DNA from 2 places in the Stenotrophomonas sp. GD03680 genome. Region 1 is predicted to be linked to the other one. Evidence: riboswitches for the same ligand, from Rfam matches in the RefSeq annotation. Region 1 holds a riboswitch; the other holds the start of a gene.
The links. A riboswitch is a leader RNA that binds a small molecule or an ion and turns the genes downstream of it on or off. The one in region 1 is predicted to bind glycine.
Positions count from the first base shown of each region.

Region 2: it holds a riboswitch for glycine, as region 1 does, so the genes downstream of both, N5J29_RS00300 (trimeric intracellular cation channel family protein) here and gcvP (aminomethyl-transferring glycine dehydrogenase) in region 1, are expected to answer to the same signal.

Region 1 is NZ_JAOCKC010000007.1:77,592-82,520, forward strand. Features, by position in the region: gene gcvP (aminomethyl-transferring glycine dehydrogenase) at 1-2,671, opposite strand, end outside; glycine riboswitch at 2,734-2,836, opposite strand; gene N5J29_RS10815 (multidrug effflux MFS transporter) at 3,138-4,364, shown strand; gene N5J29_RS10820 (hypothetical protein) at 4,456-4,848, shown strand.
Region 2 is NZ_JAOCKC010000001.1:65,979-70,907, forward strand. Features, by position in the region: gene N5J29_RS00285 (hypothetical protein) at 1-68, shown strand, start outside; gene N5J29_RS00290 (3-deoxy-7-phosphoheptulonate synthase) at 326-1,399, shown strand; gene N5J29_RS00295 (hypothetical protein) at 1,697-2,557, shown strand; gene N5J29_RS00300 (trimeric intracellular cation channel family protein) at 2,624-3,241, opposite strand; glycine riboswitch at 3,326-3,429, opposite strand; glycine riboswitch at 3,443-3,532, opposite strand; gene N5J29_RS00305 (GIY-YIG nuclease family protein) at 3,572-3,847, shown strand; gene N5J29_RS00310 (NAD(P)/FAD-dependent oxidoreductase) at 3,943-4,929, opposite strand, start outside.

The DNA.
Region 1 (4,929 bases):
GCGGCGCGTTCTTCAGCGGATTGTCCTCGCGGTCCAGGCGGCCATCCTCAATCGCACGGATTTCCTCGCGGATCTGGATCATGGCATCGATGAAGCGGTCCAGCTCATGCAGCGACTCGCTTTCGGTGGGCTCGACCATCAGCGTGCCGGCCACCGGGAAGCTCAGCGTCGGCGCGTGGAAGCCGAAGTCGATCAGGCGCTTGGCCACGTCCTCGGCGCCGATGCCGCTGCTCTTCTCCAGCGGGCGCACATCGAGGATGCACTCATGCGCCACCAGGCCATTGCGGCCGGTGTACAGCGTCCTGAAGTGCGGCGCCAGGCGCTTGGCGATGTAGTTGGCATTGAGCTGCGCGACCTGGGTCGCCTTGCGCAGGCCCTCGCGGCCCATCATCGCGATGTACATCCAGCTGATCGGCAGGATCGAGGCGCTGCCGAAGCTGGCGGCGCTGACCATGCCGACGGGGCCGTTGTCACCCAGCTTGCCCGGCAGGAACGGGGCCAGGTGCGCCTTGACCGCGCATGGGCCGACGCCCGGGCCGCCGCCGCCGTGCGGGATGCAGAAGGTCTTGTGCAGGTTCAGGTGGGAAACGTCCGAACCCCACTTGCCCGGCTTGGCCACGCCGACCAGGGCGTTCATGTTGGCACCGTCGGTGTACACCTGGCCGCCGTGCTTGTGGATGATCTCGCAGATCTCGACCACCTCCTCCTCGAACACGCCGTGCGTGGACGGGTAGGTCATCATGATCGCGGCCAGGCGGTCGCTGTACTTCTCGGCGTTGAGGCGGATGTCCTCGACATCGACGTTGCCGTTGGCATCGGTCTTGGTGACCACCACCTTCATGCCGCACATCTGTGCCGAGGCCGGGTTGGTACCGTGGGCCGAATCCGGAATCAGGCAGATGTCGCGATGCTCCTCACCACGCGAGCGGTGGTAGGCGCGGATCGCCAGCAGGCCGGCGTACTCGCCCTGTGCCCCCGAGTTCGGCTGCAGGCTGACCGCATCGTAGCCGGTGCATTCGACCAGCATCGCTTCCAGCGACTCGATCAGTTCCTTGTAGCCCAGTGCCTGGTCGGCCGGCACCAGCGGATGGATCTGCGAGAACTCCGGCCAGGTCACCGGGATCATCTCGGCGGTGGCGTTGAGCTTCATGGTGCACGAGCCCAGCGGGATCATCGTGCGGTCCATCGCCAGGTCCTTGTCGGCCAGTGAACGCAGGTAGCGCAGCAGTTCGTGCTCGCTGTGGTGCGTGTTGAACACCGGATGGGTCAGGAACGCGGACTGGCGCAGCAGCCCGGCCGGCAGAGCGTCGGCGGTGCTGGCATCCAGTGCATCGACATCGGCTTGGGCACCGAAGACGGCGGCCAGCGCGACCACATCGGCGCGGGTGGCGGTCTCGTCCAGGCTGATGCCGACCGAGTCGCTGTCGATCGCGCGCAGGTTGTAGCCGGCGGCGCGCGCCTTGGCGTGGATCTCATCGGCGTGCACACCGGTGACGTGCAGGGTGTCGAAGAAGTCGCCAGCAACCTGCACGCCGGCCTTGCGCAGTGCGGCGGCCAGGATCGCGGCCAGGCGGTGGGTGCGGCGGGCGATGCGGGTCAGGCCTTCCGGACCGTGGTAGACGGCGTACATCGAGGCCATCACCGCCAGCAGGACCTGTGCGGTACAGATGTTGGAGGTGGCCTTCTCGCGGCGGATATGCTGTTCGCGGGTCTGCAGGGTCAGGCGGTAGGCCGGGTTGCCCTGCGCATCGATCGAGACGCCGATCAGGCGGCCGGGCATCGAGCGCTTGTAGGCGTCGCGGCAGGCCATGAACGCCGCGTGCGGGCCACCGAAGCCGAACGGCACGCCGAAACGCTGGCTGTTGCCGACCACGATGTCCGCGCCCCATTCGCCAGGTGCGGCGAGCAGGGTCAGCGCCAGCAGATCGGTGGCCACGGCGACCAGGCCGCCGCGTGCATGCACGGCCTCGACCAGTGCCCGGTAGTCGGCCACCTGGCCGAACGTATCCGGATACTGCAGCAGCACGCCGAAGCTGTCCGCTTCCAGCGCTTCGGCCGGGGTGCCGACGCGCAGCACGATGCCCATGGGCTCGGCGCGGGTGCGCAGCAGCTCCAGGGTCTGCGGGTGCACGGCATCGTGCACGAAGAAGGTGTCCGACTTCGACTTGGCCGAACGCTTGGCCAGGGTCATCGCTTCGGCCGCTGCGGTGGCTTCGTCCAGCAGCGAGGCGTTGGCGATCTCCATGCCGGTCAGGTCGGCGCACAGGGTCTGGAAGTTGATCAGCGCTTCCATGCGGCCCTGCGAGATCTCTGCCTGGTACGGGGTGTAGGCGGTGTACCAGGCCGGGTTTTCCAGGATGTTGCGCAGGATCACGTTCGGCGTGTGGGTGCCGTAATACCCCTGGCCGATGAAGCTGCGCAGCACGGTGTTCTTGTCGGCGATCGCGCGGATCTTCGCCAGCGCCTCCACTTCGGTGATCGACTCCGGCAGCGCCAGCGCTGCCGGCGACTTGATCTTGGCCGGCACGATGGCATCGGTCATCGCATCCAGCGACGCGTGGCCGACGACGTCGAGCATCTGCGCGATCTCGGCGTCATTGGGGCCGATATGGCGCTCGACGAACGCACTGTGGTGCTCGAGCTCACGCAGGGAAGGGGTGTTCTGGGACATGGCGAAGGATCCGTCAGGAAAGGGCACACGCACGGGCACAAGCCGCCGGATGGCGGGCTGCGGGGCGCCCCTCTGTCCTTTTGCCTGAGAGTTTGGAAGCGCGGCTGGCCGCAGCTTCGTGCCCCTTCGGCGCCGGATCGAACCGGTCTCTCCAGAGTTGTGTTGCGGGTGGTATCGGGCCTGAGCGATTACGGGCGTTGCGCCTTCGGCAGCGGTGTTCCGCTTCTCCCACCGTGTTGCCCGCCGATTATAGCCGGTTATGGCCTGCTGCCGGGGCCGCCCGGGCAGGGCCGGCGCCTGAATGGCCGGTGGCCCGGGGCATGCGTTTTGTGCGGTGCTGCATGGCATCGGGCGCATTCCCCGCCTATCATGGGCGGATACCCGAATTCATCTGGCGCCGTCCCTGCTGCAGCGGGACCGGCGCCCGCCGTGCGTGCCGCGCATGGCCTTGCCGGACACCGTTCACATGACCGCCGCTGTTGCTCCGTCCACCCGTCGCATGGCCCTGCTGCTCGCGGGCCTGGCCATGTTCGGCCCGTTCTCCATCGACACCATTTTCCCGGCCTTCCCGCAGCTGGCCCAGCGCCTGGCGGTGGATGAGGTGGCCGTCCAGCAGACCATCAGCGTCTACCTGCTGTTCTATGGCCTGATGAGCCTGGCGCACGGGCCGCTGTCCGATGCCTGGGGCCGCAAGCGGGTGATCCTCGGTGGCCTGGTGGTATTTGCCGGGGCCTCGGTCGGCTGCGCGCTGTCCACTGACCTGCCGACCCTGCTGGCGTTCCGCGCGCTGCAGGGCCTGTCGGCGGGCGTGGGCATGATCGTCGGCCGCGCGGTGATCCGTGACCTGTACCACGGCCATGACGCCCAGCGGTTGATGAGCCAGGTCTCGATGCTGTTCGGCATCGCGCCGGCCATCGCCCCGATCATCGGTGGCTGGATTCTGCTCAGCGGTGCCGGCTGGCCGCTGATCTTCTGGTTCCTCGTGGTGTTCTCGCTTGTGCTGCTGGTGGCCACCGCGCGCTTCCTGCCGGAAACGCATCCGCCGGAGGCGCGGGTACCACTGTCGCCGCGCGCACTGCTGCGTGACTATGTGCGCATCGGCTTCAACCCGCGTTTCCTGCGCCTGGCACTGGCCGGCAGCATCGGCTTCGGCGGCATTTTCCTGTACATCGCGTCCGCGCCGGTGTTCGTGATGCAGCACCTGCATCTGGGCGAAGGCGACTTCGCCTGGCTGTTCATTCCCACCATCGGTGGCATGACGGCCGGCGCGTTCCTGTCCGGGCGCATGGCCGGGCACACCACGCCGACCCGGCAGGTGACCATCGGCTTCTCCCTGTGCGCGCTGTCGACACTGCTCAACGTCGGCTACGTGGTGCTGGCGCCGCAGTTCGCGCTGCCGTGGGCGGTACTGCCCATTTTCCTGGGCGGCATGGGCATGGCGCTGATCTTCCCGATCCTGGCGCTGGCCGTGCTCGACATGTATCCGCACCAGCGCGGCCTGGCCTCGTCGCTGCAGGCCTTCGCGCAGCTGATGGTCAGCACCGTGGTGGCCGGCGTCGTGTCGCCCCTGCTCAGTGCCAGCCCGCTGCATCTGGCGCTGGGCCAGGCCGGCTTCTTCGCCGCCGGGTTTGTGTTCTGGTACTGGGAACACCGCCGTGAGCGCGCAGTGCAGGCCGTGGCCACGGGCCTCTGACCGGCCGCAGGGGCGGTGGCGGGCGACCCGTGAAGCGGCGCCACGGCCGGGGTGCGCTATCCTTGCGCCCCCCCGTAGCGATGCCGCCCCCATGTCCACCACCTCCAAGACCCGTCGCGACCAGCGCCGCCGCCAGGAAGAGAAGGCTGCCAACAAGGCCGCTGCCCAGACTTCGCCGGTGGAGCCGCATGCCGAACTGCGTGATGCGCAGCGCACGCTGCTGGCAGGTGTCGTGCGCCGCGATGGCGAGTGGGTGCTGGGCATGGATGGCCGTATCGCCGGGCATAGCGAGAGCGCCGCGCAGGTACTGGCGTTGATCATGCAAGCCGGTGAACTGCACGAGCGCAACGGTACGCCGGTGCGTCTGATGTATTCCGACGCGCTGCGCGATGCCGCGCAGGCCGAGGCCAGGGAGAAGGGCCAGACCTTTGAGGAATACAAGTCCGAGCTGGCCGCCGCGATGGCGGCGAAGAAGAACAGCTGACCCGTAGTGGGTAGCGCCGGGCCATGCCCGGCGAACGCAGCGGTGTGATCAAGGCCGCCGGGCATGGCCCGGCGCCACCGG
Region 2 (4,929 bases), on a different contig from region 1:
TGCTGGAGCGCTGGGCCGATATCCACGAGGGCCTGCTGCTGGACGTGGAAGTGCATGGCAGCCGCTAGATCACCGTGCTGCTGAACCGCTTCCCCAGTTGCGGATGAAACATTTTGTACTGCGCAGAAGCTGTGCTATCAATACACCCCATGAACGCAGCCGCTACCCGCTTTTACTGGTATTACTTTCCGAAGCCACTGGCGGAGGAAGGACTGCGCTCACCCTGAAGAAAGCTTCAGACGCATTCCCGAAAGCCGCCAGCGAACCTGGCGGCTTTTTTCATGCCGCCTCGCTGGGGACCCCCTACGTACCGGAGACCTCCCCCATGCCCCCCCATACCGACGACCTGCGCATCCGCACCATCGAACCGCTCACACCGCCTGCCCAGCTGCTGGCGATGCTGCCGTGTGACGATGAAGCCTCCGACACCGTCAGTGCTTCGCGCGCGGCCCTGCACCAGATCCTGCATGGCCGCGACGATCGCCTGGCGGTCGTGGTCGGCCCGTGTTCGATCCACGATCCGAATGCGGCCATCGAGTACGCACAGCGCCTTAAGCCGCTGCGCGACGCGCTGGCCGGCGAGCTGGAGATCGTCATGCGCGTGTACTTCGAGAAGCCGCGCACCACGGTGGGCTGGAAGGGCCTGATCAACGATCCGGACCTGGACGGCAGCTTCAGGATCGACAAGGGCCTGCGCATTGCCCGCGGCCTGCTGCGCGACATCAACAAGCTGGGCCTGCCGGCCGGCGTTGAATTCCTCGACGTGATCTCGCCGCAGTACATCGCCGACCTGGTGGCATGGGGCGCGATCGGCGCACGCACCACCGAAAGCCAGGTGCACCGCGAACTGGCCTCCGGCCTGTCGTGCCCGGTGGGCTTCAAGAACGGCACGGATGGCAACGTCAAGATCGCGGCCGATGCGGTCGGCGCGGCCTCCAACCCGCATCACTTCCTGTCGGTGACCAAGCAGGGCGGCACCGCCATCGTTTCGACCACCGGCAACCCGGATTGCCATGTGATCCTGCGCGGCGGCAAGCAGCCGAACTATGACGCGGCCAGCGTGGCCGATGCCTGCCAGGCACTGGCCAAGGCCCGGCTGCCGACGCGGCTGATGATCGATGCCAGCCATGCCAACAGCCTGAAAAACCCGGAAAACCAGCCGAAGGTGATCGAAGACATCGCCGTTCAGTTGGAAGACGGTGAACAGCGCATCGTGGGTGTGATGATCGAGAGCCATCTGGTGGGAGGCCGGCAGGAACTGGTGGAAGGCCAGCCGCTGGTCTACGGGCAGAGCATCACCGATGGCTGCATCGACTGGGACACCACGGTGACGGTGCTGGAGCGACTGGCTGCGGCGGTGCGCGCCCGTCGCGAAGTGACGGTGTCAGAAGCCGCCTGAGCGCGGCATGTGTGTGGATGGCGGCCAGCGCCTGCGGGGGTGCGGCCGCGATCAGGGCCGGTCGGAGTTGGAGACTGGCCCGTCCGCACCGGCGATGCGCCTGGCGCTGCGCATGAGCGACAGCGCCAGGTCCATCGCCGGGGTGGTGCGAACCCCGACCATTCACGATGCGGTTGACTCGGTGGATCCACGCCATGCGTGGATAGGGGCTGGCCACGGCACGCTTTCGGAAGAATTGCATGGAACCTGCTTGCGGCTTAGGCCGAAGATCGGAGCCTCGCCTGGCTGGACCCGCCGATGCACGTTTTCCCCGACGACAGCCCGTTGCAGCCAGAATGCCGATCAGTTTCCGGGGAGGCCGCAACGGCCCTCGTTCGCTTGAAGGGCGGCCCGATTGCCGATGATGCGATCTCCGTCATCGAGGACTGGTTTGAACCCTCGTCTCCCGCGAGGACGGCAAGTCTGCTGGCGCAGCTTGATGAAAGAATCGAGCTTTACCGCAACGAAGGAGACCAGGCACTTCTGCGTACGACGTTGAAGGCCAGGGCGATGATCGCGGCCTCTGCCGACCAACCGCGCGATGATCGTGAGTCCCCCTCTTCGTACAAGGTAGTGCCTGCGGCATCCCTCGTTGGCGACTGGCGCTCGGACTGGGAAACGGACTGCGTGATCGTTGACGGAGATCTGAGCGTAGAAGGCACGCTGGTGCTCAATGATCTGGGCGAGATGCGGTGTGTGATCGTCCTGGGCAGTCTCAGCGCCCGCAATCTTGACTGTGGTGGTTGGGTCTTCGTACGCGACGATCTCAAGTGTGAGCATCTCCACGCGTGCTCACTAAATGATGGGATTTTGGCCGTAGGTGGCGATCTGACTGTTCAGAATTTCCTCGAGACGGGGACTTACACCCAAGTGGCGGGGCACCTGAGCGCCAGCTACCTCGGCAGCACCCACAACTCCATTGAAGCGGAGGGAGAAGTGAACTGTCCAGGCTTCGAAAGACGATCTGATAGCGACTACTTGTGCGAATGGATCGATCCTGCGTTGCTGGAAGCCCACGATTCCGACAGCGGTTTGGGATGCGAACCCCAACTGTATCCGTCGGCTGACTATCCGGAGCGGATACGCGCGGGGGGCAGCCCTATGAAGTTCAGGCTCTAGATCCACGCCATGCGTGGATACCGCTCTTCTGTAGCGCCGGGCCACGCCCGGCGAACACGCCATCGTTCAATGCACTTCGTCGTGATACACGAACTTCGGCATTTCCCAGCGGTAGTGGATGGCCAGCAGGCGCAGGGCGAAGCCGCCCGCCAGGCAGCACAGGATGGCCGTGGCATCGGACACGTTCCAGTGCAGCAGCAGCAGATAGGCGGCGCCGGTCAGCAGCGCGATGATCGCGTACAGCTCCTTCTGGAAGATCAGGGGCACTTCGTTGCACAGAATGTCGCGCAGCACGCCGCCGAACGCGCCGGTCAGCATGCCGGCGATCAGCACGATCGGCGTGGCATGACCGACCTCGCGTGCGATCGAGCAACCGATCAGGGTGAAGGCGATCAGGCCCAGGCCGTCGAGCACCAGGAAGGTGCGGCGGAAGTGGTGCATCCAGCGTGCGACCCAGGTGGCGATCAGCGCCGCGCACACGGTGAAGCCGAGGTACTCGGGATGTTTGACCCAGCCCAGCGGATAGTGGCCAAGCAGGATGTCGCGCAGTGAACCACCGCCGAGCGCGGTAACGCAGGCGATCATGACCACGCCGAACAGATCCATGCGGCGGCGTCCCGCGGACAGTGCGCCGGTCATGGCTTCGGCGGAAATGGCGATCAGGTAGATGATGGACAGCAGCATGGGACAGGCTCCGGACGCGGTGGGGCCGGCCATGCGCGGACGCCGCCATTGCCTGCGCAGTGACGGGATGACGATGACCGGTGCCGCTCCCGCTGTCCTTTTGCCTGAGAGTTCAGCGGCGTAGGCCGCGTGCCCCTTCGGCGGATCGTGCCGGGCATGCCCGGTGACCTCTCTCCAGCTCGGCGAGTCGAATGCATGGTTGGTGGGATTCCAGCCCACCGGCCTGAGCGATCATGGGAGCCTGCGCCTTCGGCGGGCGCCAGCGCGGCGCCTCTCTCCTGCATTCGCGGGCAGTATATCCGCTGCGGTGCAGCACGGCATAATCCCGGCATGTCCCCATCCCACCGCCCGTGGTTCCTGTACCTGCTCGAATGCCACGATGGCAGCTACTACGCTGGCATCAGCACCGACGTGGACGCGCGTTTCGCCGCCCATCGCGCCGGCACGGGCGCGCGCTACACCCGGGCCCGCCCGCCGCTGCGCATCCTGGCCGTGCGTGAGTACCCGGACCGCTCCGCCGCTTCGCGCGCCGAGTGGCAGCTCAAACACCTGCCGCGCGAGCGCAAGCTGGCGTGGTTGCAGGCATTGGATTCCGCATCTTTGTAGTGCCGTGCCCAGGCAGGGCGCATCGCAGGCAGTCGCGCCGCGACGTGGGGTCAGATCCCCACAGGAAAGGGATCTGACCCCGTTGCAGACCTGCGCTACCGCTTCGGCCGGCGGTCATCCTGGTCATCGCCGAAGATGATGCGCGCGCTGCGCTGGTAGCTCCAGTACGCCACCGCCCAGTTCAGCAGCACCACGATGCGGTTGCGGAAGCCGATCAGGAAGAACACGTGCGCGGCCAGCCAGAACCACCAGGCCAGCACGCCCGACAGCTGCAGGCGCCCCAGGTGCACGATCGCGGCCATGCGGCCGATGGTGGCCAGGTTGCCGTAGTCCGCGTACTTGAAGGGCCCGGGCTCCGGCCTGCCGTGCAGGCGTGCACGGATGACCTCGGCCACGTACTTGCCCATCTGCTTGGCCGCGGGCGCTACGCCGGGCACGGGCTTGCCATTGGCCTGGTTCACCGCGGCCAGATCGCCGGCCACGAACAGTTCCGGATGCCCGGGCAGGGTCAGGTCTGGCTGCACCTGCACGCGCCCGGCACGGTCCAGTGGAACGTCCAGCGTGCGCGCCAGCGGCGAGGCGGCCACGCCGGCCGCCCACACCACGGTGCGCGCCGGCACGAACTGGTCACCCAGCGTGAAGCCCTGGCTGTCGATGTTGCTCACCGGCGTTCCGGTCAGCACTTCCACGCCCAGCTTTTCCAGCTGCCGGCGCGCCTTCAGCGAGAGCACTTCCGGGAACGAGGACAGCACGCGCGGACCGGCTTCCACCAGGCGCACCTTGGCGCTGGCCGGATCGATGTGGCGGAATTCGTTGCGCAGCGTATGGCGCGCAATCTCGGCCAGCGTGCCCGCCAGTTCGACGCCGGTCGGGCCGCCGCCGACGACGGCAAAGCTGAGCCATGCTGCCTTCCTGGCCGGGTCCGGTTCGGCTTCGGCGCGCTCGAACGCCAGCAGCAGCTTGCGGCGCAGGGCAATGGCATCGTCGAGGGTTTTCAGGCCGGGCGCATCATCGGCCCACTGGTCGTTGCCGAAGTAGGCGTGAGTGGCGCCGGTAGCCAGCAGCAGGCTGTCGTAGTCCAG